DNA from 3 places in the Janthinobacterium sp. Mn2066 genome. Region 1 is predicted to be linked to each of the others. Evidence: predicted binding sites of a transcription regulator. Region 1 holds the regulator's gene; each other region holds the start of a gene.
The links. The regulator LexA, encoded in region 1, represses DNA repair genes until DNA is damaged. The targets are predictions, from matches to a motif close to ACTGTATNNNNATACAGT.

Region 1 (9,728 bases):
AATCGTTGCTGCGCGCGGGTGACCAGGTGGTGTCGTCGGCCTTTTTGTTTGGGAATACCAACAGCCTGTGGCAAACCGTCACGGGGCAGGGCATAGACGTCGCCTTTGTCGATGCTACCGATGTGGCCAACGTGGCGGCGGCGATCACGCCCGCCACGCGCATCGTGTTTGTGGAAACCATCGCCAATCCGCGCACGCAGATCGCCGACCTGAAAAAAATTGGCGACCTGTGCCGTGAAAAGGGTATTTTGTACGTGGTCGATAACACCATGACCACGCCCTACCTGTTCCGCCCGAAAGCAGTCGGTGCGGGGCTGGTGGTCAATGCACTGACCAAGTCGATCGGCGGCCACGGCAACGCATTGGGCGGCAGCCTGACCGATACCGGCGTGTTCGACTGGACCCAGTACCCGAATATTTTCGAGAATTACAAAAAAGCGGCGCCAGCCCAGTGGGGCATCGCGCAAATCCGCGCCAAGGCCCTGCGCGACTTCGGCGCTTCGCTGGGACCGGAAGCGGCGCACCACATCTCCGTGGGCGCAGAAACCATGGCCTTGCGCATGGACCGCACCTGCTCCAACGCGCTGGCCTTGGCGACCATGCTGGCGGCCGATCCGCGCGTGGCGGCCGTGCATTACCCTGGCCTGGCGGGCCATCCACAGCATGGCATCGCCAGCGAGCTGTTCCGCAGCTATGGTTCGCTGTTCAGTTTTGAACTGAAAGACGGCATCGATTGCTTCGATTTCCTCAATCGTTTGAATCTGGCGATTCCCGCCAGCAACCTGGGCGACACGCGCACCCTGGTGATCCCCGTCGCCCACACGATTTTTTATGAAATGGGCGCCGAGCGCCGCGCCAGCATGGGCATCGCCGAATCGTTGATCCGTGTTTCAGTTGGTATTGAAGACGAGGCGGACTTGCTGGAAGACTTCCGTCAGGCGCTGGACGTATAAAACGTCCGGGCAATAAAAAAGGGCCGCAACAGCCATGTTGCGGCCCTTTTTTGCTCGCGATATGGCAACGTTGCCGCGCCTTCAGAAACCGTAGCGAGCAAGCCCGATATCGGGTTGAGTAGCGCAGCCATACATTCGGTATGGCGAGCAACGGATGCCCGAGAGTGGGCTGCGCAGTGGGTTTATGAAGGTGTGCCCAATCAGTGCCAGCTGCGCATCAGTCCGACTGCGAGACCTTCCAGGGCAAACTCATCTTCCGGCGAGACGGTAATCACCTTGAAGTCCGGGTTTTCCGGGAACAGTTCGATCATGGCGCCAGTCTTCTTGTAGCGCTTGACGGTGACTTCGTCGCCGATGCGGGCCACCACGATCTGGCCATTCTTGGCACTGTCGATCTTTTTGACGGCCAGCAAGTCGCCATCCATGATGCCGGCGTCGCGCATGGACCAGCCGCGCACTTTCAGCAGGAAGTCGGGTTTGGCCGAGAACAGGGCCGGGTCGACGTTGTAGCTCGCTTCCAGGTTTTCTTCTGCCAGGATGGGCGAGCCGGCCGCCACCCGGCCGATCAGCGGCAGGGACATCAGCAGCGCGGCCGGTACCTTGGCCGGCAGCGGTTCGGCTGCGGCGGCGCCGATCAGGCGGATGCCGCGCGACGTGCCGGGCGAAATTTCGATGGCGCCCTTGCGTGCCAGCGCCTGTAAATGCTCTTCGGCCGCATTGGCCGATTTGAAACCCAATTCGGTGGCGATCTCGGCGCGGGTCGGTGGGAAGCCCGTGTTTTCAATCGCGTCCTTGATCAGGTTCAGGATTTGTTCTTGTCGTGCTGTCAGCTTGATCATGGGGTTGGGGGCATCGTGAAATGCTGTCTATATGAACAGTCTGTATTTTTGTACAGTATCGCCGACTATGCAAGTCTATTTCAGGCTTTTTGACGGATTTTCCAGGAAAACTGTCGGCGCGGCAGTGTTGGCGGGCGCGAAACAGGGAATGGTTGAATAGTTTGCCAAGAGCGGTTATAATCTTCGGCTGACCTTCCCACACTCGTCTTGACGCCGAGGTGGGCGATTATCAATCCGACCTGAAGGAGTTTGCATGCGTCATTATGAAATAGTCTTTATCGTCCATCCGGACCAAAGCGAGCAAGTGCCCGCGATGATCGAACGCTACAAAGCCAGCGTAACCACCCGCGGCGGTTCGGTACACCGCGTGGAAGATTGGGGCCGCCGTCAAATGGCTTACTCGATCCAGAAACTGCCTAAAGCACACTACATCTGCCTGAACATCGAATGCGACAACGAGACCCTGGTCGAGTTGGAAACAGCATTCAAATTCAATGATGCCGTGTTGCGTCACCTGACCGTTAAAATGAAGAAAGCTGAAACAGCTCCTTCGCCGATGATGAAATCGGTACAACGTGAAGACGCGGCCAAAAGCCACCGCACCGAAGCACCAGCAGCTGCTCCAGCCGTCGCCGCTTAATTCTTGACAGGACCTGCGCTGAACCAGCTACAAGTTACCGCCATCATTGCCGAGCGCGAAACATTGCGCTACACCCCGGCAGGCGTGCCGATTGTGAATGCAGTATTGCAACACAGTTCGCAGCAAATGGAGGCCGGTATTGCCCGTTTGACCGAGTTTGAACTTGCCGCGCTTGCCGCTGGCGAAATTTCAGGCCGCTTCAGTCAGGCAAGCTTGGGCGGTGTGTATCAGTTCACAGGTTTTCTGGCCAGAAAAAGCCGCAACAGCAAGAGTTTGGTGTTTCACATCATTGATTTTAGTGCAGTCACAGTGACTAGCGCATTTTTAGATACAGGAGCCTGACATGGCATTCGGTAAAAAGTTCGACAAAAATAAGCTCAAGCTTAAAGAAAAACGCAAACAGCAAAACCCATTGTTCAAACGTAAGAAGTTCTGCCGCTTCACCGCAGCACACGTTGAACAAGTCGACTACAAAGACGTCGATACGCTGAAAGATTTCGTCCAGGAAAATGGCAAGATCATGCCAGCACGCCTGACCGGTACCAAAGCGCACTACCAGCGCCAAGTTGACACCGCAATCAAGCGCGCACGCTTCCTCGCGCTGCTGCCATACACCGATCTGCACCACGCTTAATCGGTCAGATATCCCTGGAGAAGAACTATGCAAATCATTCTGTTAGAAAAAGTTGTTAACGTCGGTAACCTCGGCGAAGTCGTCAAAGTTAAAGACGGTTACGCACGTAACTTCCTGATCCCACAACGCCTGGCACGTCGTGCTACGGCTACCGCTGTGGCTGAATTCGAAGTCAAGCGCGCTGAACTGGAAAAAGCTGCTGCTGCTAAACTGGCTGCATCGCAAGCTCAAGGCGAAAAACTGAACGGCCTGACCGTTCAAGTTGCTCAAAAAGCGGGTGTGGATGGCCGTCTGTTCGGTTCCGTCACCAACTTCGACATCGCTGAAGCGCTGAGCAAGCAAGGTTTTGCTGTTGAAAAAGCACAAATCCGTATGCCTACCGGCCCGCTGAAAGTTGTTGGCGAGCACAACGTTTCGGTTGCTCTGCACACCGACGTTGTTGTAGAAGTTGTTATCGCTGTCGTCGCTGACGCGAACGCGTAATCGTCTGCGGGCTCGTCCCGCAAGCGTTGCCGCATGATGAAAAGCCGGGCTTGCCCGGCTTTTTTGTCGTCTGTTTTTTGTATATTTGTCGTGACTTTTTCGCTGATTTTCAGCCCTTTTTTTTTGCCTTGACGCCGAAGCAGGTATAATTCGCGCCATGAACGCCCCCTCAGATCCACAACTGGATTCCCTCCGTATTCCGCCGCATTCGATCGAAGCAGAACAATCCGTCATCGGCGGCCTGCTGCGCGACAATGCTGCGTATGACCGCATTGCCGACTTCATGCATGCGGAGGATTTCTATCGCTATGACCATCGCATCATCTTCGAGCAAATCGTCAAGATGGTGAACGCTTCCAAGCCAGCCGATGTCATTACTGTCTTTGAAACCCTGACCCAGCTCGGCAAGGCCGATGACGTGGGCGGACTCGCTTACCTGAACGCCATGGCGCAAAACACGCCATCGGCCGCGAATATCCGGCGCTATGCCGAGATCGTGCGCGACCGTGGCGTGCTGCGCAAGCTCATCACGGTGGCCGACGATATCTCGGGCACGGCCTTCAGCCCGCAAGGCAAGGAAGTCAAGCAGATGCTCGACGAGGCCGAATCGAAGATTTTCGCGATTGCCGAAGAGGGCGCCCGCGGCGCCCAGGGCTGGACCGCGATCCAGCCGCTGCTGACGCAGGTGGTCGAGCGCATCGACGAACTGTACAGCCGCGACAACCAGAGCGAAATCACGGGCGTGCCCACCGGTTTCATCGACCTCGACCGCATGACGTCCGGTTTGCAACCGGGCGACCTGGTGATCGTGGCCGGCCGTCCATCGATGGGTAAAACGGCGTTTTCCGTCAATATCGGCGAAAACGTGGCGATCGACAGCGGCTTGCCGGTCGCCGTGTTCTCGATGGAGATGGGCGGCGCCCAGCTGGCCATGCGTATGCTGGGCTCGGTCGGCCAGCTCGACCAGCACCGTCTGCGGACTGGCCGCCTGAACGACGAAGACTGGCCGCGCCTGACCAACGCGATCCAGAAGATGAATGACGCGCAGCTGTACATCGATGAAACGCCGGCGCTGAACTCGATCGAGCTGCGCGCCCGCTCACGCCGCCTGTCGCGCCAATGCGGCAAGCTGGGCCTGATCATCGTCGACTACTTGCAGCTGATGTCGGCCAACACCCCCGGCGACAACCGCGCCACCGAGATTTCCGAGATTTCGCGGGGCTTGAAAGGCCTGGCGAAAGAACTCGGTTGCCCCGTGATCGCGCTGTCCCAGCTGAACCGCTCGCTGGAGCAACGCCCGAACAAGCGTCCCGTGATGTCGGACTTGCGCGAATCGGGCGCTATCGAGCAGGATGCCGACGTGATCCTGTTCATTTACCGCGACGAAGTCTACAACCCCGACTCGCCCGACAAGGGCACTGCCGAAATCATTATCGGCAAACAGCGTAACGGCCCGATCGGCAGCATCCGCCTCACCTTCATGGGGCAGTACACCAAATTTGGCAATTACAGTGGTGGCCTGGCGCTTTATCAAGGTGACTAAGCAAGGCGACTAGCACAGAGCAGCACTGCTAATTCCATTGGCCGCCCCCGCAAAACGGGGGCGGCTTTCTGTAGTAAATAACACGACTCAATGCTTAACGGAGAATGACATGTTTGGACGCTTGATGCCCACTGAGGGCAAGTTTTTTGAATTGTTTAACCAGCACGCAGAACTGTGCGTTAAAGGCGCAAAAGAGATGCTTGGCCTGATGACCAATTTCGATGACCTGGAAAACCGCGTGCATGCGATCGAAAGCATTGAGAAACAGGCGGACAAAGTCACCTACGCCACCGTGGAAATGCTGCACAAGACCTTCATCACGCCGATCGACCGTGACGACATCCACCAGCTGATCACGCGCCAGGATGACATCCTGGACTTGCTGGAAGATGCGGCCCAGACCGTTTCCCTGTATGACTTGAAAGCCGTCACGCCAGAAGCCAAGCGCCTGGCCGAACTGGTGCTGGCCTGTACCGAGAAAGTACGCGACGCTGTTGCCCTGCTGCACAATATGGATAACTCGCGCAAGATCGTTGCCATCTGCGAAGAGATCGACCGCCTGGAATCGGATGCCGACCATGTGATGCGCGCCGCCATGTCCAAGCTGTTCCGCGACGAACCGGACGTGCGCAACCTGATCAAGCTGAAAGCGATCTACGAAATTCTGGAAACCGTGACCGACCGTTGCGAAGATGTGTCCAATATCATCGAAGGCATCATCGTCGAAAACGCGTAAGCGTTGGGCATGTCCTGAACCAGAATCAGAAAAGAATATAAACAATGACCATACAAATCAGCATCTACGTGCTCGGCCTGTTGATCGCCCTGGCGCTGCTGTTTGACTTCATGAACGGTTTCCACGATGCCGCCAACGCGATTGCGACGGTGGTCTCGACGGGCGTATTGAAACCGCAGACGGCCGTTGCCATGGCCGCGACCTTCAACTTTGTCGCCATTTTCATCTTCCACCAGCTGACCGTGGCCGCCACGGTGGGCAAGGGCACGATCGACCCGACCGTGGTCGACCAGTACGTGATTTTCGGCGCGCTGATGGGCGCCATCTTCTGGAACCTGTTTACCTGGTACTACGGGATTCCCTCGTCGTCCTCGCACGCGCTGATCGGCGGCCTGGTGGGCGCCGCTGTCGCCAAGTCGGGCACGGGCGCGCTGGTCTCGGCCGGCCTGTGGAAAACCGTGGCCTTCATCGTCATCTCGCCTTTGCTGGGCTTTATCTTCGGCTCCATCATGATGCTGATCGTGTCATGGGTGTTCGTGCGCTCGACGCCGCGCAAGGTCGATAAATGGTTCCGCCGCCTGCAATTGTTTTCGGCCGCAGCCTACAGCCTGGGCCACGGCGGTAACGATGCACAAAAAACCATCGGCATCATCTGGATGCTGCTGATCGCCGCCGGCTACTCCAGCGCAGCGGACTCGATGCCGCCGCTGTGGGTGATCATCTCGTGCTACACGGCCATCAGCTTCGGTACCCTGTTCGGCGGCTGGCGCATCGTCAAGACCATGGGTCAGAAGATCACCAAGCTGAAACCGGTCGGCGGCTTCTGCGCCGAAACGGGCGGCGCCATTACGCTGTTCCTGTCGACCGCGCTGGGTATCCCCGTCTCGACGACGCACACCATCACGGGCGCCATCGTCGGCGTCGGCTCCTCGCAAAAAATGTCGGCCGTACGCTGGGGCGTGGCAGGCAACATCGTCTGGGCCTGGATCTTCACGATTCCTGCGTCCGCGTTTGTTGCCGCCATCGCGTGGTGGATAGGCCACCATATCATGTAAGGCGCCTCTGCCAAATAGTATTAAAAAAGGAACCGCAAGGTTCCTTTTTTTTTCCGCTTACTGGCCCCGCGGTCCCTTGTCGCCGCCTTGGTGTTTCTTCAGGCCATCGTTCTGGCGGATCGCGCCTTTATCCTGTTCGGCTTGCTGGCGGATCTTGTTGGCTTCCTGCTCGGCTTGCAGGTGTTCCTGCTGCTGCTGTGCGCGTGGAGTATCGTTGGTCTTGCTCATGGCGCTCTCCTTTAATGATGAGGTTTCATCATGCCGTGTCGTGTTCCAGTCTACCGTTCGTTGTGCAACACAGTGCCGCTTAAGCCAGCGCCACCGTCAAGCCCTCATACGCCAAAAACACTTGCAAGCCGTCCAGCCTGTCCTGATAGCGGGCCTGCACGTCAGCGAACACGGCTTCGAGCTGTTCATCGCTGCGGGTCGGTTCGTGGTGGGTGCAGTACAGGCGGCGGGCGCCGCAGCGCAGGGCCAGCTCAAAAGCGGCGTCGAATGTGCCGTGGCCCCAGCCTTGCTTGTCCGGGTATTCCTCGCGCGTGTACGAGCAATCCATGATCAGCGCGTCGACGCCGGCCAGCATGGTGTCGATGCAGGCCTGGCGGCGGGCGTTGTGTTCGGCGCAAGGAGCATGTTCGGGGTGGCCGGACGGGTAGGGGTTGTAGAACGGTTCGTGGTCGCCGCTGAAGAACAGCGAACTGCCCGCGCAGTCGATGCGGTAGCCGAGGTTGACCACCGGGTGGTTCATCTGCACGCCGCGCACGCGCGCCTGGCCGACCATGACGGTGTCGTCTTCGGCCACGGTACAGTATTCGATGCTGGCCGCCATGGCCGCTTCGCTGACGGGAAAATAACTGCTTTGCAGCTGCACCGCCATCACGTGTTCGATGCCGCGTCCGCTCACGCTGTCGAGCGCGCCATGCAGGCGGACCCGGTTGCCGGCCACGAACAGTGGTGTAAACATGGGCAGGCCGTGGATATGGTCCCAGTGGCTGTGCGTGATGAAGATGTGCGCATCGACGCGCTGGCCTGGCGGCAAGTGTTGCGCCAATGAAAAGATACCGCTGCCCGCATCGAGGATGATCAGCTCATCGTCATTGCTGCGCACCTCGATGCAGGTGGTATTGCCGCCATAACGTGCCGTGCGGGGGCCAGGGGAGGGGATAGAGCCGCGGACGCCCCTGAACGTAAATTTCATGCAATACCTTGTTACTGTGTAATGACTGTTGATTCTATTCTAATCAATATGTTCAGTGCCAACATTTATTGATGCCGCAACACAGTAAGTTATTTCAATTTGTTGCGGTTAATCAATGTACAGTGCGGCAAACCAGCAGTTACACTGGCGCCTGTTCCTTATCTTCCTAGCGCCCACCATGCCGCAGTTGCATCCTGAGAAAATCGCCCACAGACTGGAGCAGTTGACCGAACTGAGCGTCGCTCTCGGCCATGGCCTGGGCGGCCAGGGGCATGATATCGCTCCCTTGCTGCAGCGCATCGTGCTGCTGGCAAAGAGCATGAGCGGCGCCGATGGCGCGACCCTGTACCGGCCCGCCGTGAACGGGCGCCAGCTCGATTTTCATATCAGCGTCAACGATAGCCTGGGGATCGGTCTCGATAGCGACATCGGCGTGCCTGGCGTGCCCCTGTTCGATGTGCAGGGCCAGCCTAACCTGGCCTCGGTGGCGGCCTATGCGGCCCATATGCGCCGCTGCGTGAATATTGCCGACGTGTATCGTGACGACGCCTTCAATTTTTCCGGCATGCAGGCTTTCGACCGCCACCATGGCTACCATACGCAATCGATATTGACGGTGCCCATGGGCGACCATGAAGGGGACTTGATCGGCGTGCTGCAACTGGTCAATGCCAAGGATGAAGCCACCGGCCAGGTGCGGGCGTTTTCCGCCACCGACCAGCGTTTCATCGAAGCGCTGGCGGCGCAGGCGGGCGTGGCGCTGACCAACCAGCAACTGATCCTGCAGCTGGAAGAACTGCTGGAATCCTTGGTCAAGCTGATCAATATCGGCATCGATGAAAAGTCGCCTTACACGGGCCGCCATTGCCAGTTCGTGCCGGAACTGACGATGCTGCTGGCCGATGCGGCGCACGCCACCACAAGCGGGCCGTTGGCCGGGTTTCGCCTGAGCGACAATGAGCGCAAGCAACTATGGCTGGCCGGCATGCTGCACGATTGCGGCAAGATCACCACGCCCGTGCACGTGGTCGACAAGGCCACCAAGCTGGAAACCATCTTTGACCGCATTGCCCTGATCGACACGCGGTATGAAGTGCTGCTGCGCGACGCCGAGATCGCGGCGCTGCAGCGCCAAATCACGCATCCCGACCAGGCCGACGCGATTGCTGCGGCGCTGGCCGGCGAGCAGGTGGCCTTGCGTGAAGAGCGCGATTTTATCCGCCGCGTCAATATCGGCAGCGAGGGGATGGCCGAGGCAGACCAGCAGCGCGTGCGGCAGATCGCGCGGCGCCGCTGGCGTGCAGCCGATGGCGAGTTGCACGACTTTCTCGACGCTGACGAGACGGAAAACCTGACCATCCGTTTCGGCACCTTGACGGCGGCCGAGCGGGCCATCGTCAACAACCATATCAGCGTCTCGATCCGCATGCTCGAAGCGCTGCCCTGGCCGAAACACTTGCAGAAGGTGCCCGAATACGCGGGCGGCCACCATGAGCGCATGGATGGCAAGGGCTATCCGCGCGGCCTGACGAAGGAACAGATGTCGGTGCCGGCGCGGCTGATGGCGATTGCCGATATTTTTGAGGCGCTGACGGCGCGCGACCGGCCCTATAAAAAAGGCAAGTCGCTGTCCGAATCGCTGCGCAT
Region 2 (9,728 bases), on a different contig from region 1:
GCGGGTGCTGGCCTTGTACATGGCTTCAGCCAGCTGGCGCTGGCCCGGCCTGAAATTGGCATGGGGAAAAGCCATGGCGGTCAATTGTGCATCGCGTGCTTGCCGGTGCGCCATTTCCTGTTCGGCCCATTCCAGGAACAAGCTGCAATGCTGTTCGAAATAAGTACGCAGCGCTTCAGCCGTGCACTCTTCATGCAGTATGGTTTCCTTCTGGCTCACGATATCGAAATACACCAGCGCCACGCGCAGCATGGGCAATTGCAATTGCTGGCACAGCAAATGGCCATAGATGCGTGCCTGTGCCCAGTGCAATTGGCGGTGGTTGGCGGGCATCTTGTCCAGTTCGCCCCGATAGGTCTTGATTTCTTCCAGCTGGCGCCGGGCCGGGTCATAGCCATCGGCGCGGCCCCGCACGTGCAGGGGGCCGAAATCGCCGCTCAGGCTGATTTCGCGCTGGTAATCATCGTTGCGCCGGCCCGTGACGGTGGCGTGGCCGGCAATGCCTTCCTGCGACGTGGGTGACGGAGTGAAACGCAAGTCCAGGTCGCCGACCTTGGCGGTGAACTCGCACAGTGCCCGTACGGCAACGGTATAGCTCATGGCTGCGCGTCCTGCCATTGCAGGTAGCACACGCTGACCGGCATGGCGTGCTGGGCGCAATAGTCTATCCAGCGCTGCTGGTTGTCTTGCAGGCGGTCGCCCGGACCCTTGACTTCGATCATGCGGTAGCGCCGCTCGGCCGGCCAGAATTGGATCAGGTCGGGCAAGCCGCTGCGGTTGCTTTTGATGTCGAGCAAGATACGTTCAAACGCCTTTTTCAAATGCTGGGCGGGGATGCAAGTCAGGGCCAGTTCCAGCAAGCCATCGTCGAGCACTTCCCAACTGACGAATGGCGAGACGATGCCGGCCTTGGCAGCGTAGGTGGCGCGTATCGTTGCCTGGTAGTCACCGCTATCGAGCTGCGCCAGGCAAGCCTGGAAATCGCCGCTGCGGCGCGGATAAAAGTCGGCGCTGTGCAAGTCGGCCGGCCCCCGGTGAAACGGGTGGAAAAAGGCGCCCGGGATCGCCTTGAAGATGGCATGCCAGCACAGCAAGCCAAACAGCGAATTGAGCAGGGTATTTTCCACGTAATACACGGGCGCATCGTCTTGCGCCAGGTGCTGCTGCACCACGGCTTCCACATAACACGCTTGCTGGGGCGGCGGCAGCAGCAAGTCGATGCGCACCGCTTGCGCGGCCGCTACGGCTGGCTGCTTCGGCTGGCCCAGGGTGCGCCGCAAACGGGGCGCCATGCGCAGCAGCAACTGGCGTTCCGCCTCGCTTTCCGGCGCTTGCAATGCTATCGTCAGCCTGTCATACGCTGCTTGTGGCTGCGCATCTTTTTCCAGCACGCGGATGGCGCGGGCGCGGGCGCCGGGATAACGGCAATCGGCGTAGGCGCGGTAGGCGGTGATCCAGTCCTGGCATTTTTCCAGGTGCTGGCCGATCTGGAATTGCAGTTTTTCGCGGCGGCTGGCCAGCCAGGAATTGTGTGCATCGCGCTTTGCCAGCGACGCCAGCTGCTGCAACACGTCGACGGCTTCTTCGCCCTCGTTGAAACGCTCGCGGCACTGGTGCAGCACTTCGTAGTGCTCGATATCCTGGCGCGTGCCGAAACCGCGCGACTGGCTGGAAAATTCCACCTTTTCGTAGTGGTACACGCCCAGGTCGGACAACACGAATTCCGACCAGTCCTGGTGGTAGTTGCCAAAATAAATCAGGCGTAGCCGGTCGCACAGGTCTTGATTGTTGATGCGGTACAGCACGTCATCGGAGGTAGGATGCCAGGCCGAGAAGGCTTGCTCCTGCGGATATTGCTCGCGCAGCGCTGCCAGCTGCTCCGCCTTGCGCGCCGCTTTCAAGGGAGCGGCAAGCTGGAATGCCTGGCTGATTTCGGCTTTCAGCAGCAGTTCGAACAAGGCATCGAGCGAAATGGCGGGGTCCGGTTCCACCCATTGCAGCGCCAGCAAGGGCAGAGCGGCGGCGCGCGTGTCGCCAATTTCCTCGTAGTTGAGCTTGCTTGCGCGGAACAAACAGCCCTTGCGCATCACCAGCCGCACGAACAGCGCGCGCGAAGCCAGCGGCAATAATGCGAACTGGCGAATGAAGCGCGTTTCTTCAGGGCTCAGCAAATCGGCGTAGCGTTCGCTGATCCAGTTCAGCACGCCCTGGAAATTGTCCAGATAGTACAGGGGATTTTCCAGAACTCTCAACATGGTGACGATAGGGCAACTCTGAATGGATAAAGATTTTACTGTGTTTATATACAGTTTAAACCTTCGCCCGCTGCTTGCCCAGCGATTTCCTCTTTCTGACCTGTCTGCACACATAAATAAACATTTTAGTTTACTTATATCGTGCTCGAGCGTATAGTTTTTCCATACACACATTATCAAGACCTACACCGAGGCTGCATGAAAAATATCGTCCTGATCACCGCCGCCTGTTTGCTGGGGCTGCTTTCCACCATCGGCGCCTCCCTGCCTTACCCGATCTTGCCACCGCTATTCGCGGCCGAAGCGGCAAATAATTTCAACCACTTCCTGGGCTTGCCGTCCAAATTGCTGTTCGGCCTGGCGCTGACCATCAATCCGCTGGGCCTGCTGATCGGTTCCGCCGTGCTGGGCCCGCTGTCCGACCGCTATGGCCGCCGCCCGTTGCTGATGTATACGGCGCTGGGCGCCGCGCTCGGCCATGCGATTACGGCCTGGGCGCTGCTGATCCAGTCGTACCCGCTGTTTATCGTCGCCCGCTTTATCACTGGCTTGTTGGAAGGTAACAGCTCCGTGGCGCGCGCCATGCTGGCCGACCAGTTGCAGGGTTCCTTGCGCTTGCGCGCCATGTCCTGGCTGAACGGGGCGTTTTACCTGGGCTGGCTGCTGGGGCCGATCCTGGCGGGGGCCACCCTGGCCTGGGGCATCACCGTGCCATTCTGGATTGCGGCGATCGCCTTGCTGCTGGTGGTGCCGCTGGTGGCCATCGCCCTGCCGCGTGAAGCGCCATCGCTGCTGACCACCTCGTGGTGGCAGGTAGCGCGCGACCGCCATTCCTTGAACCTGCTGCGTCACGAGCAATTGCGCACCCTGTTCATCGTGCAGCTGGCGCTGACCTGCGGCGTGGCCAGTTTTTACGAGTTCTATCCGCTGTGGCTGGTTGAAATGGCCGGCTACAATGCGCAGGCGATTTCCTGGGTGAATGTGGGCCTGTGCGGCACGATGACCATCACTTCGCTGCTGACGGGCGGGCCGAACAAGCTGCCACCGCTGCTGCGCGCCAGCTGGTATGCCTGCGGCGTGGCCCTGGCGGTGGGGACCTTGGCGGTGGGTAATATCTGGGTGGGCATCGCTGCCATCGTGCTGTTCGGCATCCCGAATGCCTTGTACAACACGGTGATCCAGGGCTGGTGCGCCGAGCGCTTCAGCGCGCACGGGCAGGGCGCCGTGATGGGCTTGCTGGCCACTACCTTTTGCATCGCCAATATCGTGGTGGCGCTAACGGGGTCCGTACTGATATTGATCGATACGCGCCTGATCCTGGTCGCTGGCGCCTGCAGCGGCGCCTGGGCAGCCTGGCGCCTGAACGCCTGGCGCCGCGAGCTGGCGGCCAGCGATCCCGTTGCCACCGGGGCCGCTGCATGAATACCTTTGAACACACCTTGTTCCTGCTGAAGATGCGCGGCCCGCAAACGGCGCAGCAACTGGCGGCCCTGCTCGACATCACCTCGATGGGCGTGCGGCGCCAGCTGGAGGCGGCGCAAGAGAAGGGCTTGCTGAATTATGAGGACGTGGCCGACAAGGTGGGCCGGCCGTCGCGGCGCTGGCAATTGAGCGAGGCGGGCCATGCGCGTTTTCCCGACCGCCATGCCGACCTGACGCTGGAATTGATCGCGCAAGTGAAAACGCTGTTTGGCGAGGCGGGTCTCGACAAGCTGATCGCCGCCCGTGAACAGAGCAGCGAAGCGGCTTACCGCAAGCTGGTCGATGGCGACAGCGACTTATTGCGGCGCGTCAATGCACTGGCCCTGGTCCGTGATGGGGAAGGCTATATGGCCAATGCGGAAGTGCAGGATGACGGCAGCATGCTCCTGGTGGAAAACCATTGCCCGATCTGCGCGGCGGCCACCGCCTGCCAGAATTTCTGCCGTTCGGAACTGGCGATTTTCCAGCGGGTGCTGGGGGAGGGTTGTACGGTGGAGCGCAGCGAGCATGTGCTCGATGGGGGGAGACGGTGTGTTTACAAGATACGGCCGGTGAAATGATGGTGAGCTTGATTTAGACCGCTGGCAAGAAACTGGGGTCAGACCCGGCGGGGGGATATGTTCCAGTGAAACATATTCCGATCCCGAAGGGACTGACCCCGGATTTTTTTGGGTAACTATTTCTTGGCAGCCTTGGGCTTCGCAGCCGGTTTTGCCTCTGTCGCTTTTTCCGACGCCTGCGCCACCTGCGCCGAGGCGCGGGCGATTTGTTCTTCCACCGTTTTGACGGCTTGTCTGGTGGCCTTGGTCACTTGCTCGTAGCCGAGAAAGGCGTTGTCGATGGCGGCCTTGACGATGGCGACGGCGTTTTCCGAGCCGGGCGGCACGTTTTTCGTCACGTCGTAGATCAGCGCGCTCAAATTGCTTTTCGCTTCAGCCACGTGGGCTTCGGCGGCGGTGGTGAATTCCGTATGGATTTCCTTGATGATATCGTCGAGCTGCTGCTTGTAGGCTTTCGCGCCCGCCACGCCTGGTTGCAACTGGGCGGCAGCGGCTGCCACGGCCGCTTTCGGGTCCTTGGCCTGGCTGATTTCCTTGCCGGCCGCGATGCCGTCTTCGATGCCGGATTTGGCGGTGGCCATGTTCAGCGCCAGTACCTGTTCCACGCCTTGCACCGCCTTGGTGGTCAGGGTATTGAAGGTCATCAGCTGGAATTCAAACAGGGCCTTGGTGGCCGTGGCGAATTGTTCGGGATTGGTAAACATGTGGTCTCCTCGGTTTGAATAGATACTTGTTATCTTTCATACTTGTTCGACGCTGCCGCATTACCAGCCGCCAGCGCTTAAGGTCAAGCCGGTTGCCCCGTGTTGTTATGCCCCCATTATTTAACAGGCGCCGGTTTTTCGCAACGGCTATCTTTGTAGGGGCCGGAAGCCAGTTCCCAGCCAAATCCCAGGGTGGACTGGGCGCACGACAGGGTGCCGTCGACCTTGCTGCGCCATTTGTACCAGGGGGCCGGTTCGGCCGGGGCGCTGGCGCAGGCGGCCAGCAGGGCGATGGCGATACAGTATTTCATCATGTGCGGAATCCTCCAGGAATGCGTGCGCATATTGTAGCGCTACCCGCGTTCAGGAGTCGGCCGGCTGGGGCGCCACGGCGGGCAGCTGCAGGGTGAAGGTGGCGCCGCCGCCGGCATCGCTGGTAGCGTCGATATGTCCGCCCAGCACGCCGGTGACGATGTTGTGCGCCACGTGCAAGCCCAGGCCCGAGTTGCCGGAACCGAGTTTGGTGGTGAAGAAGGGGTCGTAGATATGCGGCAGGTCGTGGCTGCTGATGCCCGCGCCATTGTCGGATACCGAGATGGTGATCGTCTGCCCATCGCCGCTGGCGCGGGCAGCGATCCCGATGCTGTTTTCAGCGCCGCCGTGGCGGCCGTCGAATGCATGGCGCAAACAGTTTTCCAGCAGATTGGCCAGCACCTGCCCCAGGGGGCCCGGATAACTGTCCATGGCCAAGTCGTCCGGCACATCCTGGAGCAGGCTGACGCCGGCCTCTTTCAGTTGCGCCGACATGGGCACGACCTGTTCGGCGATGAACTGGCGCAGCGGAAACTGGCGCCGTTGCGAGCGGGTGCGGTCCACGGCGATCTGCTTGAAGCCCGAGACCAGGTCGGCCGCCCGCTGCAGGTTGCGCAGCATGATGGCGTCCGCCTCGCTGGCCTGCCCCAGGTAGGTGTCCAGCTCCGATCTGCGCAAGCCGTCCTGCAGGCCGGCCTGGATGGCGCGCGTGTTTTCGGCCATGGTGGTGGCCACTACCAGGCTGTTGCCGATCGGCGTATTGAGTTCATGCGCGATGCCGGCCACTAGCGCGCCCAGCGCGGCCAGCTTGTCGCGGCGTACCAGTTCGGCTTGCGTGATGGACAGGTTTTCCAGTGCGGCCGCCAGTTCGCGGTTGGCTTGCTCCGACTGTTGATTGGCCAGCGTGAGGGCGGCCGTGCGCTCGGCCACCAGGTCTTCCAGGTGGGTGCGGTGGCGCTGCAGTTCGCGTTCATGGCGCATGCGGCTGATCGCGATGCCGGCCATGTCGGTCGCCGCGTCGATCAGGCTCAGGTCTTGCGCGTTCGGGCTGCGCACTTCGCGGTAATACATGGCGAACGAGCCCAGCACGATTCCATCCTGGCTGAAGATGGGGCGCGACCAGCAGGCGCGCAGGCCGAATTGCGCCGCCAGTTCGCGGTAGGGCGCCCATAGCGGATCGTGCATGATGTCGCTGACGACCACGGATTCGCGACGGAACATGGCGGTGCCGCAGGAGCCCACGCCGGGGCCGATTTCCGCGCCTTCCAGCAAGGCCATGTAGTCGGGCGGCAAGCTGGGGCCGGACGCGCTGTGCATGTGCAGCCCATCGTCGTCGAGCAGCATGATGGAACAATACACGCCGCGCGACTGGCCTTCGATCAGCAGCAGCAGGCGGTCCAGGGTGGGAATCAGTGGCGCGCCCTTGGCGACCATTTCCAGCAGTGCATTCTGTCCCGCGCGCAAGGCTTCGGCCAGGTTGCGTTCGGTTAAGTCGATCACGCGTGCATGCACCAGCTGGCGGCCCGGCACGGCCAGGCGCATCAGGCGGATTTCGCAGGCGATCGGGTGCTGGTCGCGATGGCGGCAGATGGCGCGGAAAGCCGCAATCCGGCCCTGCAGGGTGGCGTCGATCTTTTCTTGCAGCAATTGCATCGACGGCAGGCCATCGGCCTGTGTATCGGGAAACAGCGGTCGCAGGCCACCCTGCAGCAGCGCTGCCTGCGGCAGGCCGAACAGCTCTTCGGCCAGATGGTTGGCGTCGATCAGCACGTCGTTGTCGATGTCGAACAGCAGCACGGCGTCGGGCGAGCCGGCCAGGATGGAGTGGTAATTGACTTCCAGCGTTTGCGGATGCAGGGGCCGTGGCGGCGCGATATCGGCGGCGAAGGAGGTCTCTGCCTGCGCATCTGCTGCCTCGGCTTTATACAGCGCCAGTTCCATGAGGATTTTTTCCGCCACGTCGCGCGCATCGAAGGGCATCTTGATGTAGTCGCTGGCGCCGGCGCCCACGCTGCGGCCTTGCTCATCGGCACTAGGCGTGGCCGACATCAGCAGCAAGGGCACGCCATGGCGTCCGCCGGCATTGCGCAAGCGCATGCAGGTGGCGCCGATATTCGTGCCGGCCAGCGCCGTGTCGAGCAAAATCAGGTCGGTGCCGCCGGCAGCCAGTTGCACGCCCTCATCGATATCGCCAGCCACGCCCGTGCCCAGGTTATGCCGGTCCAGCATGTACAGCAGTTCGCGCACATCATTCGTCGCATTGCTGACCAGCAGCACCTTGGCCCGGTCAGTGAGAGAGGAAATCAACTGATTCATGGCATTGCACCCCTTATGCCTGTCTGCAGATCCGCTACTGATGGTAAAACTGTGAAACCGTGGAGCTGATATTACAGCAAGGTAAGGAAAAGTAAGTGATGAGTGTGGCTATTATTGATTACAAGTAATACGTTCAAGCAACCTTGGGCAGGTCGCCAGCAGCCTGGACCTCTGCCCGGGCCTGTTCGATGCGTGGGTAATTATCCTCTATCCAGTCGACCAGCACCGCCAGCCGTTCGGCCGCTTCGCGTCCCAGCGGCGTCAGGCTGTATTCGACTTTCGGCGGGATCACCAGATACGCCTGGCGCAGCACGAAACCGTCGCTGACCAGGGCGTCCAGCGTCTGCGCCAGCATTTTTTCACTGACGCCGCCCACTTCGCGGCGCAATTCGCTGAAACGGCGGGTGCCGCTCAGCAGCAGTACTTGCACCAGCACCGCCCAGCGGCTGGTCAGATGGCTGAGCACGGCGCGGGAAGGGCAGGCGGCCGCCATCAATTGCGCGCCCTGGGTTTGGCGGGTCAGGGCGGCGCGCAGGCTGGCGCCGGGTGTATCGATGTCCATGATAGGGTTCCTTGGGGCGTCTGTCTTTATACGGTTATCTTCATACTTACAAAAAGGTACGTACTTACAATTCGAAAGTAATAGCCTTATTATAGATCCACATCACCCACCTTCAAAGGAAAAATCATGATCGTCATTACCGGCGCCACAGGCAACCTGGGCCAGCTCGTCATCGCCAACCTGCTGAAAACCGTACCTGCAGGCAATATCATCGCCGCCGTGCGCAATCCGGCCAAGGCTGCCAGCCTGGCTGCGCAAGGCGTGCAAGTGCGCCAGGCCGATTACAACGATGGCGCCAGCCTGGACGCCGCCTTCCAGGGCGCCACCAAAATCCTCCTGATTTCATCGAGCGAAGTCGGCCAGCGCGCCACGCAGCACCAGAACGTGATCGATGCGGCCAAGGGCGCCGGCGTCAGCCTGCTGGCCTACACCAGCTTGCTGCGCGCGGACAGCACGCCACTGGGCCTGGCAACCGAACATGTCGCGACTGAAAAAGCCATTCGTGCCTCGGGCTTGCCATCGAGTATCTTGCGCAACGGCTGGTACCTGGAAAACCATGTGGAACACCTGGCGCCCGTGCTGGAGCATGGCGTAGTGCTGGGCGCGGCCCAGCAAGGACGTTTTTCGTCGGCTGCGCGCGACGATTATGCGGCGGCCGCTGCTGCCGTGCTGACCGCCGATGCGCCGCACGCCGTGTATGAGCTGGCGGGCGACAGCGGTTTTACCCTGAGTGAATATGCAGCCGAAGTGGCGCGCCAGTCGGGCAAGGCCATCGTGTATAAGGATTTGCCGCAGGCGGACTTCAAGGCGGCGCTGGTTGGCGTGGGCGTGCCAGAAGGTTTCGCCGATCTGCTGTCGGACTCCGATGCAGGCGCGGCCAAGGGCGCTCTGGAAGAGCATGGCAAGCAATTGAGCGCACTGATCAAACGTCCGACGCGGACCCTGGCCGAAGCGGTCAAGGCGGCATTGGCCAAGTAAGGCAAGAGGTGAGGGTGGCGCTACGGCGCCATCGCTATTTGCAGCAAGAATGAAAAAAGCCGCAAACTCGTGAAAGTTTGCGGCTTTTTTGCGAATTCGGTAATGGTGCCCACGGAGGGACTCGAACCCCCACACCCAAAGGCACATGGACCTGAACCATGCGCGTCTACCAATTCCGCCACGTGGGCATTGATGCTGCTATTTTTATTGCGGTACTGCTGTTACTACATACTGTTACTGCGGACTACAACGATCAACAATCCGTTGCTGGTAGTGGTGCCCACGGAGGGACTCGAACCCCCACACCCGAAGGCACATGGACCTGAACCATGCGCGTCTACCAATTCCGCCACGTGGGCATTGTTACTACTGGTTTACTGCTTACTACAATTACTGCGGACTACAACGATCAACAACTCGTCGCTGGTAGTGGTGCCCACGGAGGGACTCGAACCCCCACACCCGAAGGCACATGGACCTGAACCATGCGCGTCTACCAATTCCGCCACGTGGGCATTGTTACTGCTTGCTACTGTTTGCTGCTTCTTGCTTTACGCTG
Region 3 (9,728 bases), on a different contig from region 1:
TATTGGGATGATTTTATATTAACCAGATTGTATGGTTTGGATTTTAAAGAATATGAGGCTATAGCAAAATGGATCGAAGTTTTATCTGATTCATGTGCTGTTGCTTCTGAGGATACTTTAGGTCGGGCATTCGATACTATTGCACTTTTGCAAAAGAGTAGTATATCGAACTTGGGAAAATCCTGACTTTAGCCGTCGGCCCGGGTCAGATTAAGCTAATCAGGCTGAGCTAGTTCGGCTTTTATGGATCCTGCAATAGGGTACAAGCTGGGGCTATATGATTCATTCTCATATGGTTCCAGCAAAAAACCTGCTTATCCCTTAATCAGTTTCAGCGCTCGCCGCAACCCCTCCACCATCACCGCATAAGCCTGCCTCCGGCTCGCTTCATCGGGCGCTCGCAAGACATACGACGGGTGATACACGGCGATCACCCAGCGGCCCTGATGCTGGAACGGTGTGCCCAGCATGGCTTGCAAGGTGGCCGTGCTGTCTTGCAGCAGGGACTTCAAGGCGGAGCTGCCCAGTGCGACGATCACTTCGGGTTTGACGCGTGCCAGTTCTTCTTCCAGCCAGGCGTGGCAGGCGGTGATTTCGCGCTGGGCGGGGGTTTTGTGCAGGCGGCGCTTGCCGCGTGGTTCCCACTTGAAGTGTTTCACGGCGTTGGTGAGGTAGACGCTGTCGCGTGACAAGCCCGCTTCTGCCATGGCTTGCTCCAGCACGGCGCCGGCCGGGCCGACGAAGGGCAGGCCTGCCAGGTCTTCTTGGTCGCCTGGCTGTTCGCCGAGCAGCATGATGGATGCTGACTGTGGGCCATTGCCGGGCACAGCTTGCGTGGCGTGCTGCCAGAGTTCGCAGCGGCGGCATTGCTGTAGCGTGGTCAAGGTGTCGCGCTGGGGCAAAGCCCGTTCGGGGCTGATGGGGATGGTGGCCGCGCCACTGCGCTGCCCAACGGTGGCCGTTTGTCCGGTGCGCCGTTCGCCATTGGCGGCGCCCGTGATCATGGCGGGCACGATGGCGCCTTCGGGCAGGTTTTTCCAGAAGCGCGAGGGGATATGGCTGCGCAGCAGGCCGGCATTCACGCGAGCGGGGTTGAAGATGCTGCGGTAGTAGGTCAGCCACAGGGCTTCGCCGTCATCCTCGATATCGGCTGCGCCCTTGAGCAGCGCGGGGCCGGCGTGCAAGGTGGCGCCATCCCACATCATGGTGGCCGTGGGCGTGGCGATCATCCAGCTGATGCTACCCATGCGACGTGCGAAGTGGCGGGCCACTTGTGGCAGCACCTCGTGGGTGGGTTCGAACCAGGCCACAAAGCGCGGCGCATCATCATTGGCAGCGGTGTCTGTGCGTTCCCTGAAACGCACATAGGCATGCATATCGTGTTCTTCGCGGTGGACGGCCTTGACCATGCCGTGCAGGCGCGCGCCATCGGGGTCGGCGGGCGAGATCACATCGTGCTCGCCGCGCTGCCAGCGCCACAGTACCTGGTATAAAAAAGCCCAGCGGTCGATGGCGCTGTAGCAGGCGGCGCATTCCAGCAGCTCGACCAGCTGGCGCGGCAGGCGCAAGGCCGGTGCATCAGCTGGCGTTTCATCATTCGCCTCTTCCATCACTCCTGAAAACAGGTCGCCATCATTCACCAGCGATTGCCATTGCACCACTGCCGGTGGCACACCGCTGGCGATCAAGCCGCGCGCCGCCACGCGCCACTCATCAAACGATTGCACCCGGCGCACGACCATGTTCTTCACGCTGCCTGCAGTTCCGGCCACAGGTTCATCTGTTGCGGCGCGTCGGCCATGGCGCGCCGCAGCTGGTCGGAGGGGCAGGTGTCGCGCGAGGGAAAATAATCGGCCGTGATGATGAAGGGGGCTATTTTTTTCATGCTGCAGCGTAGCCGCGACAGGTCGGCATAACGCACCTGGCGCAAGCGCCGCAGGTCGACGATGCGCTGCGCATTGCGCAGGCCGATGCCGGGCACGCGGGCGATCATATGCGGTGCTGCGCGGTTCAGGTCCAGCGGAAAATGCTCGCGGTGCGCCAGCGCCCAGGCCAGTTTGGGATCGATGTCCAGCGCCAGGTTGCCGCCTTCTGCCGGCAGCAATTCGCTGGCTTGAAAACCATAACTGCGCAGCAGGAAATCGGCCTGATACAAGCGATGTTCGCGCAGCATGGGCGGTGGCGCCAGGGGCACGCTTTTCGGACTGTCCGGGATGGGGCTGAAGGCTGAGTAGTACACGCGTTTGAGCTTGTAGCTGCTGTACAACGTTTCAGCGGTGGACAGGATTTTCTGGTCGTCGCTGGCATCCGCTCCGACGATCATTTGCGTGCTCTGGCCGGCCGGTGCGAAGCGCGGCGACTTTGGTTCTGCGGCTTTTTCATCGAGCTTGCGGCGGATGGAACCCATCGCCAGCTTGATGGTATGCACGCTTTTTTCAGGCGCCAGCTTTTGCACGCTGTCCTGCGTGGGTAGCTCGATATTGACGCTGAGCCGGTCGGCATAGCGGCCCGCCTGGGCGATCAGGGCCGGGTCGGCGTCCGGTATGGTTTTAAGGTGGATATAGCCGCGGAACTGGTGCACTTCGCGCAGTTCGCGCGCCACCTGTACCAGCTGCTCCATGGTGTAGTCGGCCGACTGGATGATGCCGGAACTGAGGAACAGGCCATCGATGTAATTGCGCAGGTAAAAATCGGTGGTGAGCTTGACCACTTCGGCCACCGTGAAGCGGGCGCGCGGCACGTTCGAGGTGCGGCGGTTGACGCAGTACTGGCAATCGTACAGGCAGTAATTCGTCAGCAGTATCTTGAGCAGCGAGACGCAGCGGCCATCGGGCGTGTAGCTGTGGCAGATGCCCATGCCGGTGGTGGCGCCGAAGCCGTCCTTGCCAATGGAGTCGCGTTTGGGCGCGCCGCTGCTGGCGCAGGAAGCGTCGTACTTGGCCGCATCGGCCAGGATCTCCAGCTTGTCAGTCAATTCCATTATACGCTCATATACTGTGTTTTTATACAGTATATCAGCAAACCGGCGCGATGTACGCCATCACTGTGCCAGCGATGTTCCCGGCACCGCGTTAAGGATTGCCACCGCCGGTAGCAGCCTGGTTTGTCTCGTCAATTATTGGCAGTGGCGGCATTCAAGCTATCCACGATGCCTTCGAGCGAGGATTCGTCGTAACCGCGGTACACATTACGGATGCGGCCATCGCGGCCGATGATGAGCAAATGCGGTATGCCGTTGACGCCATACAGATCGGCGCTTTTCTTGCCCGGATCATAGGACATGTTCAGCGTCAGTTTGCTCAGCGCACGCCTGACTTTGCGGAAGACGGCGCGATCCTCTGTGTTGATGGCAACGACCTGTACATTGTCCGCCCCTGCCGTCTGCTGTATCCCCTCCAGGATGGGGAGTTCTTTCATACAATAAGGGCACCACGTGGCCCAGAACGACACCACCACCACCTTGCCCCGGTAGTCAGCGACAGATAATTCCTTGTCATCAATCGTTTTACCGAGATAATCGGGAGCCATGTCGCCTGCACCGGGCGCGGCATGGGCTGCATGAAAAGGGCTGGCAAGCAGCAACAGGATGGCAAACAGCCAGCGCGTAGTCATTATGTTCCAAGTGAATGATGGGGTAGCAGAGCATAGCAAGGATGATTGCCTGGAAATACACACATTGTCGCAATGATCATCCGTAGACCCATAGCCTTATCGATGTGGCATTCCCGTCAATCCGGTGCTGAATTTCGTTTTTCAGTCTGAGGCACGAATACACCTCGGTACGCTACTCGCTGCGGTATCTTTTGCTTGTCGAAAACGCGGAGCGGGGGGCACGGGAGTCGGGTACAGGTTGACCCACTCCTTGAATCCCTTTAACAGTAACTTAGTTATGCATATCTTTCACTATTTAATTTAACATCACTTAATGAGTTATAATTAATAATTTCATTGTATTTAATTTCAATGATAATGTAAATTTATAAATTTATATTCAATATGATTGTCTTTTGATTATAAATTATTTGTTAATTTTGTTAACGATAAAGGCATGGAATGATAATGAAAAGAATTATTTTATCCGTAGTAGCTACGCTATTTTTATGTGGCTCTGCATTTGCAGGTGGACCTAACTCTAATATAAAATATTATGGTTATGATTGGTTGGATTTTTACCAAGGTGGTAATCCACCTTATAGTGCAACGGATGCGTTAAATATAATATCCGGTACTGGATTTAGTACCACAAATCTGAATGTGGTACACACGATAGAAAATTTAAATTCTTCTGCGTGTATCGGAAATAAATGTGCTATTTCTATCAATGCTGGATCTGGTTCACCAGGCGGTTCTCCCATACTTGATATATGTCCCGGTGCAGTTAATAATACTCAATGCCAATCGATGGGATCTTGGTCAAATATTTGGAGGATAGCATTCAATATAGGAACTTCATCAAATATTCCATCAGCTATTTATTTTATTGATGAACCGTTTGGAAATCCTGCATTGCAATCAAACCAGACCTATGTACAGTATCAGTACGCAAGTTATGTATGTACGCTTCGACAGGCAATGAAGGCATATGGGCTTAATATGCCGATATATACAGTATTGTCTTATGGGCAATCAAAAGATGTAAATAATGTAAAAGAAGTACAAAACGGCGCTCCGATTTCTGCTTGTCCCACGACTGATAAGAGTAGTCCGGATTGGATCGGCATTGATAATTATAATTGGTCTGTAGCGGATATGTGGATATCGTATAACCGTGTTGCGCCAGCAAATAATCCAAATAGTCAGAAATGGGTATTGGTGCCACCATCAACGCCAATTGGTATGACAGATCAACAATTGCACGATCAGATTCAGTTATATTGGGATTTTATTAATAATTATAAAAACTCTCCTGTGATTTATGTTATGAACTGGAGATTTGATACTGCTGTTACCCTTAATCGTAATAATTATCCAAAATCGTCTGCACTGTTGTCATTTATGGCTAATACAATAACTTCACAATAAATATTGTCAAAGTAATCTAAATTTCCGCAACGAAAATGGATCGTTGCGGATCATGAAAAATAAAATAGTGCAGAGACATAGGCTTGTCATATGTGTACGAGGTAAGGTAGATATTTAAATTTATAATCAGGCAATATTATTTTATATTTAACATTTTTTCTTTATCTGTCAAATACTACGTTACATGACAAAACCATACCGGCGTAGTGTCAACTGCGATGTCGTCTGCGTCGCGGATAATATTGAGTGAAGCATTGCCGGTATGGCAGACCCATGCAACAACAGCAACGCTATATATCAGTGTATATTACGGTCCTGTTCTTCATCTAATAAGGGATACGACCATGCGCCTCAAGACTCTTGCTACCTTCCTCAGTGCCGCCCTGCTTGCTACTGCCGCCTCGTCGGCTTTTGCCGGTGAAGTGGTGGTGTCGGCTGCCGCCAGCCTGACGAATGCGTTCAAGGATGCTGCACAGAGTTATGAGGCGCAGTATCCGGGCAGTAAAGTGTCCCTGAACTTTGCCGCGTCGGGCGTGCTGCTGCAGCAGATCGTCAAGGGTGCGCCGGTCGATGTGTTTGCCTCGGCCGACCAGGAAACCATGGATGCGGCGCAAAAGCAGGGCCTGGTGCTGGCGGCCGACCGTCACGATTTCGTCGGCAACAGCCTGGTGCTGATCGTGCCGCACGATAGCAAGCTCGATATCAAGCGCCTGGATGACCTGGCGCAAAAAAGCGTGACGCGCGTGGCGATTGCCAACCCGGCCAGCGTGCCCGTGGGCCGCTATTCGGAAGGCGCTTTGAAAAAAGTGAACCTGTGGGACAGCGTGCAACCGAAGGCCATCAGCACGCTGAATGTGCGCCAGTCGCTGGACTATGTGGCGCGTGGCGAAGTCGATGCCGGCTTTGTGTATGGCACCGATGCCGCCATCGTGAAAGACAAGGTCAAGGTGGTGCTGGAAATCCCGCTCGATACGCCCGTAACCTACCCTATCGCTACCATCAAGGGCAGCGCCAACGCGGCCGAAGCCAAGCGTTTTGTCAGCTATCTGCAAACGGCGCAAGCACAAGCCATCCTGGCAAAATACGGTTTCAAGAAACCATAATTTTTTACTGAAGTAGCACTGCATGGATATCGCCTGGACCGCGCTGGCCCTGTCGCTGAAGGTGGCGGCGTGGGCCACGGCGCTGAATTTATTGCTGGGCATCGGCACCGGCTATCTGCTGGCGCGCGCCCGCTTCCCGGGGCGCGATTTGCTCGACGCCCTGCTGACCCTGCCGATGGTGATGCCGCCCACGGTGCTGGGCTACTATCTGCTGGTGCTGCTGGGCCGGCGCGGCACCCTGGGCATCTGGCTGCAGGAACACTTCGGCATCAACCTGATCTTCACCTGGCAGGGCGCCGTGATCGCTTCCACGGTGGTGGCGTTTCCGCTCGTCTTCAAGCCGGCGCGCGCTGCGTTTGAAGCGGTCGATGGGCAGCTGGAACAGGCGGCCCGCGTGCTGGGCATCTCTGAAATGGGCATCTTTTTCCGCGTGACCTTGCCGCTGGCGTGGCGCGGTATCCTGGCGGGTGTGCTGCTCGGTTTCGTGCGCGCTCTTGGTGAATTCGGCGCCACCCTGATGGTCGCTGGCAGCATCCCGGGCAAGACGCAAACCCTGTCGGTGGCCGTGTATGAAGCGGTGCAGGCGGGCCAGGATGATGCCGCCAACATGCTGGTGCTGATCACGTCTGCCGTCTGCATCGTGGTGCTGCTGGCCGCTGGCCGATTGGCGCCGGGGCGCATCGTTCACAAATAAAGCCTATGCAACTCGACCTCGACATCCGCGCAACCCTGCGCTCCGGCAAACGCAGTTTTAATTTGCACGTGCAATGCACCTCCAGTAGCCAGCGCATCGCCGTGTTCGGCCCGTCCGGCGCCGGCAAGAGCATGACCTTGAAGGCGATCGCCGGCTTGTTTACGCCCAGCGAAGGCCATATCCGCCTGAATGGCCGCACCCTGTTCGATTCCGCCGCCGGCATCAACCTGGCGCCGCAGCAGCGCAACGTGGCGTACCTGTTCCAGGACTACGCGCTGTTTCCCCACCTGACGGTGCGCCAGAACGTGGGTTTTGGCCTGCGCCGGGGCTGGTTCAATCCGCGTGCGCGCACCAAACTGGAAAAAGTCGACCAGTGGCTCGACGCGTTTCATTTGCAGGAACTGGCGCACCAGTATCCCGATGAGTTGTCTGGCGGCCAGCGCCAAAGGGTGGCGCTGGCGCGGGCATTGGTATCCGATCCGGCCGCCCTGCTGCTCGATGAACCGTTTGCCGCCCTCGACCCTGCCCTGCGTGTCAAAATGCGCCTGGAGCTGAGCCAGTGGCAGCAGCGCCTGGAAGTGCCGATCATCCTGATCACCCACGATCCGGAAGACGCACGCATCCTGGGCGAACATGTGCTTTACCTGCGCGACGGCCAGATCGATAGTGCAGAGAATAAGGCGGCCTAATTGGATAATGTAGCGGATAAAACAGCAGGAATCGGCCTGCAAGGCTCGGTATGGATGACGGTGGGCGGCGAAAACCTGGGTGGCACGGGCCGCGTGGAACTGCTGGGCGCCATCGCCGAACATGGCTCGATCACGCAGGCCGCCAAGGCCGTCAAGATGAGCTACAAGGCGGCCTGGGACGCGATCGACGCCATGAACAACCTGGCCGGCGAACCGCTGGTCGAGCGCCTGACGGGCGGCAAGGGCGGCGGCGGCACGCGTTTGACGCCGCGCGGGCGCCAGCTGGTCGACAATTTCCGTATCATCGAACGCGAGCATGCACGCTATCTGCGCCAGCTGGGCAGCCAGGCGGAAGGCATCGCCGACGATCTTTTACTCATACGGAGAATGGCCATGAAAACTACCGCGCGCAATCAATTCCTGGGCAAGGTTGCCCAGCTCAAGACGGGCGCCGTCAACGATGAAGTCGTGCTGGAACTGCCGGGCGGCCAACACATCGTCGCCATCGTCACGCGCGACAGCAGCGAAAGCCTGGGCCTGGCCGTGGGCGTGGAAGCGTTCGCGCTGATCAAGGCGTCCTCGGTGATCCTGGTGGCCGACAGCGAAGGCGCCCGCTTCTCGGCCCGCAACCAGCTGACGGGCAGCGTGACCCGCGTGCAGACGGGCGCCGTGAATACGGAAGTAGTGCTGGACCTGCCCGGCGGCGGCACCATCGCCGCGATTGTCACCAATCAAAGCAGCAGCGACCTGGGGATTACCGAAGGCGGCAAGCTGACGGCGATCTTTAAAGCGTCGAGCGTGATTTTGGGCGTACCTGCCTAAGCCCAGTCTTCATCCTGCAGCCGCGCCAGCCACGCGCGCGCGGCTGCCAGTACCTGCTCCAGCTCTTCCCGTACTTTTGCCAGCAGCGCCGGCACCTCATCCAGGCGTTCCGTATGGATCGCTTCTTCGGCGGCAAACGCAGCCTGGATCAAACGCTTGGTGCCCAGGGTGCCGACGGAGCCGCGCAAGCCGTGCAGGATGCGCGCGGCGTCGCCGTGGCGGTTTTCCTGCAAGGCTGTCTCGGCTTCGCGCACGGGCGTCATGCCCTTGTTCAGCGCATCTTCCACCATGCGCCGCAAGACGCCCCTGCCCTTGGCGTCGTGCCCCATCACGCGCATCAGGGGGGCCATGGAAAATACGTCTTCATCCACCGGCGCCGCCGCGGTTTTTTCCAGAACGGGCGCATGGGGACGTGCCGGCAGGTGGCGGGTGATCACTTCCATCATTTCTTCCACCACCACCGGCTTGGCGATGAAGTCGGTGATACCGGCCGTCATGCAGCGTTCGCGCTCGGAGGCCAGCACGCCCGCCGTCATGGCGATCACGGGCAAGGTCAAACGCAGCTCCGTGCGGATGATGTGGGTGGCGCTGAAGCCGTCCATGACGGGCATTTGCATGTCCATCAGCACGATGTCATAGCGCAGTGCTTCTGCGCGCAGCCGTTCCACCGCCTGCAAGCCATCGGCCACCACGTCCAGGGTGGCGCCCATGTGTTCCAGGATGCCGCGTGCCACGGCCTGGTTCAAATGATTGTCTTCGACCAGCAAAAAGTGCATGCCGGCCAGCGCCGTGCCTGCGGGCTGTGCATGCAGTCGCGCTTCGCCGTCATTGTCCTTGGCGCTCAGGGCCTGGTGCAGGGCGTCGAACAGGCTCGAGCCCGTGATCGGCTTCATCAGCACCACGTCCGCTTCGGCCGCGCTGGAGATTTCTTCCAGGTGGTTGCGGGCAAAGGCATTGACCATCACCACGATGGGCTGGCGCTGGCCCGTCGCCGCCTCGCGGATGGCCTTGGCCGTGGCCAGGCCGTCCATCACCGGCATATGCCAGTCGGCCAGCACCACATCGTACGGTTCTTGTTGGGCCAGCCGTTCGCGGTATAGCGCGATGGCGGCGAAACCGGAATCGACCTGGTCGGCATTCCAGCCCCAGGCCTCGATCAGCTTGACGATCAGCTCGCGGCTGGTGCGGTTGTCGTCGGCCACCAGCAGGCGCAGCTGCCCCAGCGCCGGCGTGCGCCGTTCGGCCTCGGGCTGGGCCAGCACGTCGAAGGGCACGCTGAACCAGAAGCGGCTGCCCTTGCCTTCGCTGCTGGTAACGGCAATTTCACCGCCCATCATGTGGATCAGGTGCTTGCTGATGGCCAGCCCCAGGCCCGTGCCGCCGAAGCGCCGGGTGATG

Region 2: ACL9RI_RS05365 (VRR-NUC domain-containing protein) is a predicted target of LexA. The motif match lies at 2,293-2,310, and genes of this name have one in related genera.
Region 3: ACL9RI_RS26735 (putative DNA modification/repair radical SAM protein) is a predicted target of LexA. The motif match lies at 2,994-3,011, and genes of this name have one in related genera.

What each region holds. Positions count from the first base shown of each region.
Region 1 is NZ_JBMOUF010000015.1:118,310-128,037, forward strand. It holds gene ACL9RI_RS24910 (cystathionine gamma-synthase family protein) at 1-953, shown strand, start outside; gene lexA (transcriptional repressor LexA) at 1,154-1,792, opposite strand; gene rpsF (30S ribosomal protein S6) at 2,046-2,432, shown strand; gene priB (primosomal replication protein N) at 2,451-2,774, shown strand; gene rpsR (30S ribosomal protein S18) at 2,776-3,066, shown strand; gene rplI (50S ribosomal protein L9) at 3,094-3,549, shown strand; gene ACL9RI_RS24940 (replicative DNA helicase) at 3,707-5,092, shown strand; gene ACL9RI_RS24945 (DUF47 domain-containing protein) at 5,202-5,828, shown strand; gene ACL9RI_RS24950 (inorganic phosphate transporter) at 5,873-6,883, shown strand; gene ACL9RI_RS24955 (hypothetical protein) at 6,941-7,111, opposite strand; gene ACL9RI_RS24960 (MBL fold metallo-hydrolase) at 7,191-8,081, opposite strand; gene ACL9RI_RS24965 (HD domain-containing phosphohydrolase) at 8,260-9,728, shown strand, end outside.
Region 2 is NZ_JBMOUF010000002.1:459,577-469,304, forward strand. It holds gene ACL9RI_RS05360 (ATP-dependent DNA helicase) at 1-600, opposite strand, end outside; gene ACL9RI_RS05365 (VRR-NUC domain-containing protein) at 597-2,255, opposite strand; gene ACL9RI_RS05370 (MFS transporter) at 2,454-3,677, shown strand; gene ACL9RI_RS05375 (helix-turn-helix transcriptional regulator) at 3,674-4,297, shown strand; gene phaP (TIGR01841 family phasin) at 4,414-5,001, opposite strand; gene ACL9RI_RS05385 (hypothetical protein) at 5,118-5,315, opposite strand; gene ACL9RI_RS05390 (ATP-binding protein) at 5,365-7,629, opposite strand; gene ACL9RI_RS05395 (winged helix-turn-helix transcriptional regulator) at 7,763-8,191, opposite strand; gene ACL9RI_RS05400 (NmrA family NAD(P)-binding protein) at 8,318-9,169, shown strand; tRNA gene ACL9RI_RS05405 (tRNA-Leu) at 9,273-9,357, opposite strand; tRNA gene ACL9RI_RS05410 (tRNA-Leu) at 9,444-9,528, opposite strand; tRNA gene ACL9RI_RS05415 (tRNA-Leu) at 9,600-9,684, opposite strand; gene ACL9RI_RS05420 (hypothetical protein) at 9,655-9,728, shown strand, end outside.
Region 3 is NZ_JBMOUF010000019.1:66,869-76,596, reverse strand. It holds gene ACL9RI_RS26745 (hypothetical protein) at 1-186, shown strand, start outside; gene ACL9RI_RS26740 (UdgX family uracil-DNA binding protein) at 315-1,742, opposite strand; gene ACL9RI_RS26735 (putative DNA modification/repair radical SAM protein) at 1,748-2,980, opposite strand; gene ACL9RI_RS26730 (TlpA family protein disulfide reductase) at 3,112-3,612, opposite strand; gene ACL9RI_RS26725 (hypothetical protein) at 4,060-5,022, shown strand; gene modA (molybdate ABC transporter substrate-binding protein) at 5,367-6,125, shown strand; gene modB (molybdate ABC transporter permease subunit) at 6,148-6,819, shown strand; gene ACL9RI_RS26710 (sulfate/molybdate ABC transporter ATP-binding protein) at 6,825-7,508, shown strand; gene ACL9RI_RS26705 (TOBE domain-containing protein) at 7,563-8,330, shown strand; gene ACL9RI_RS26700 (response regulator) at 8,327-9,728, opposite strand, start outside.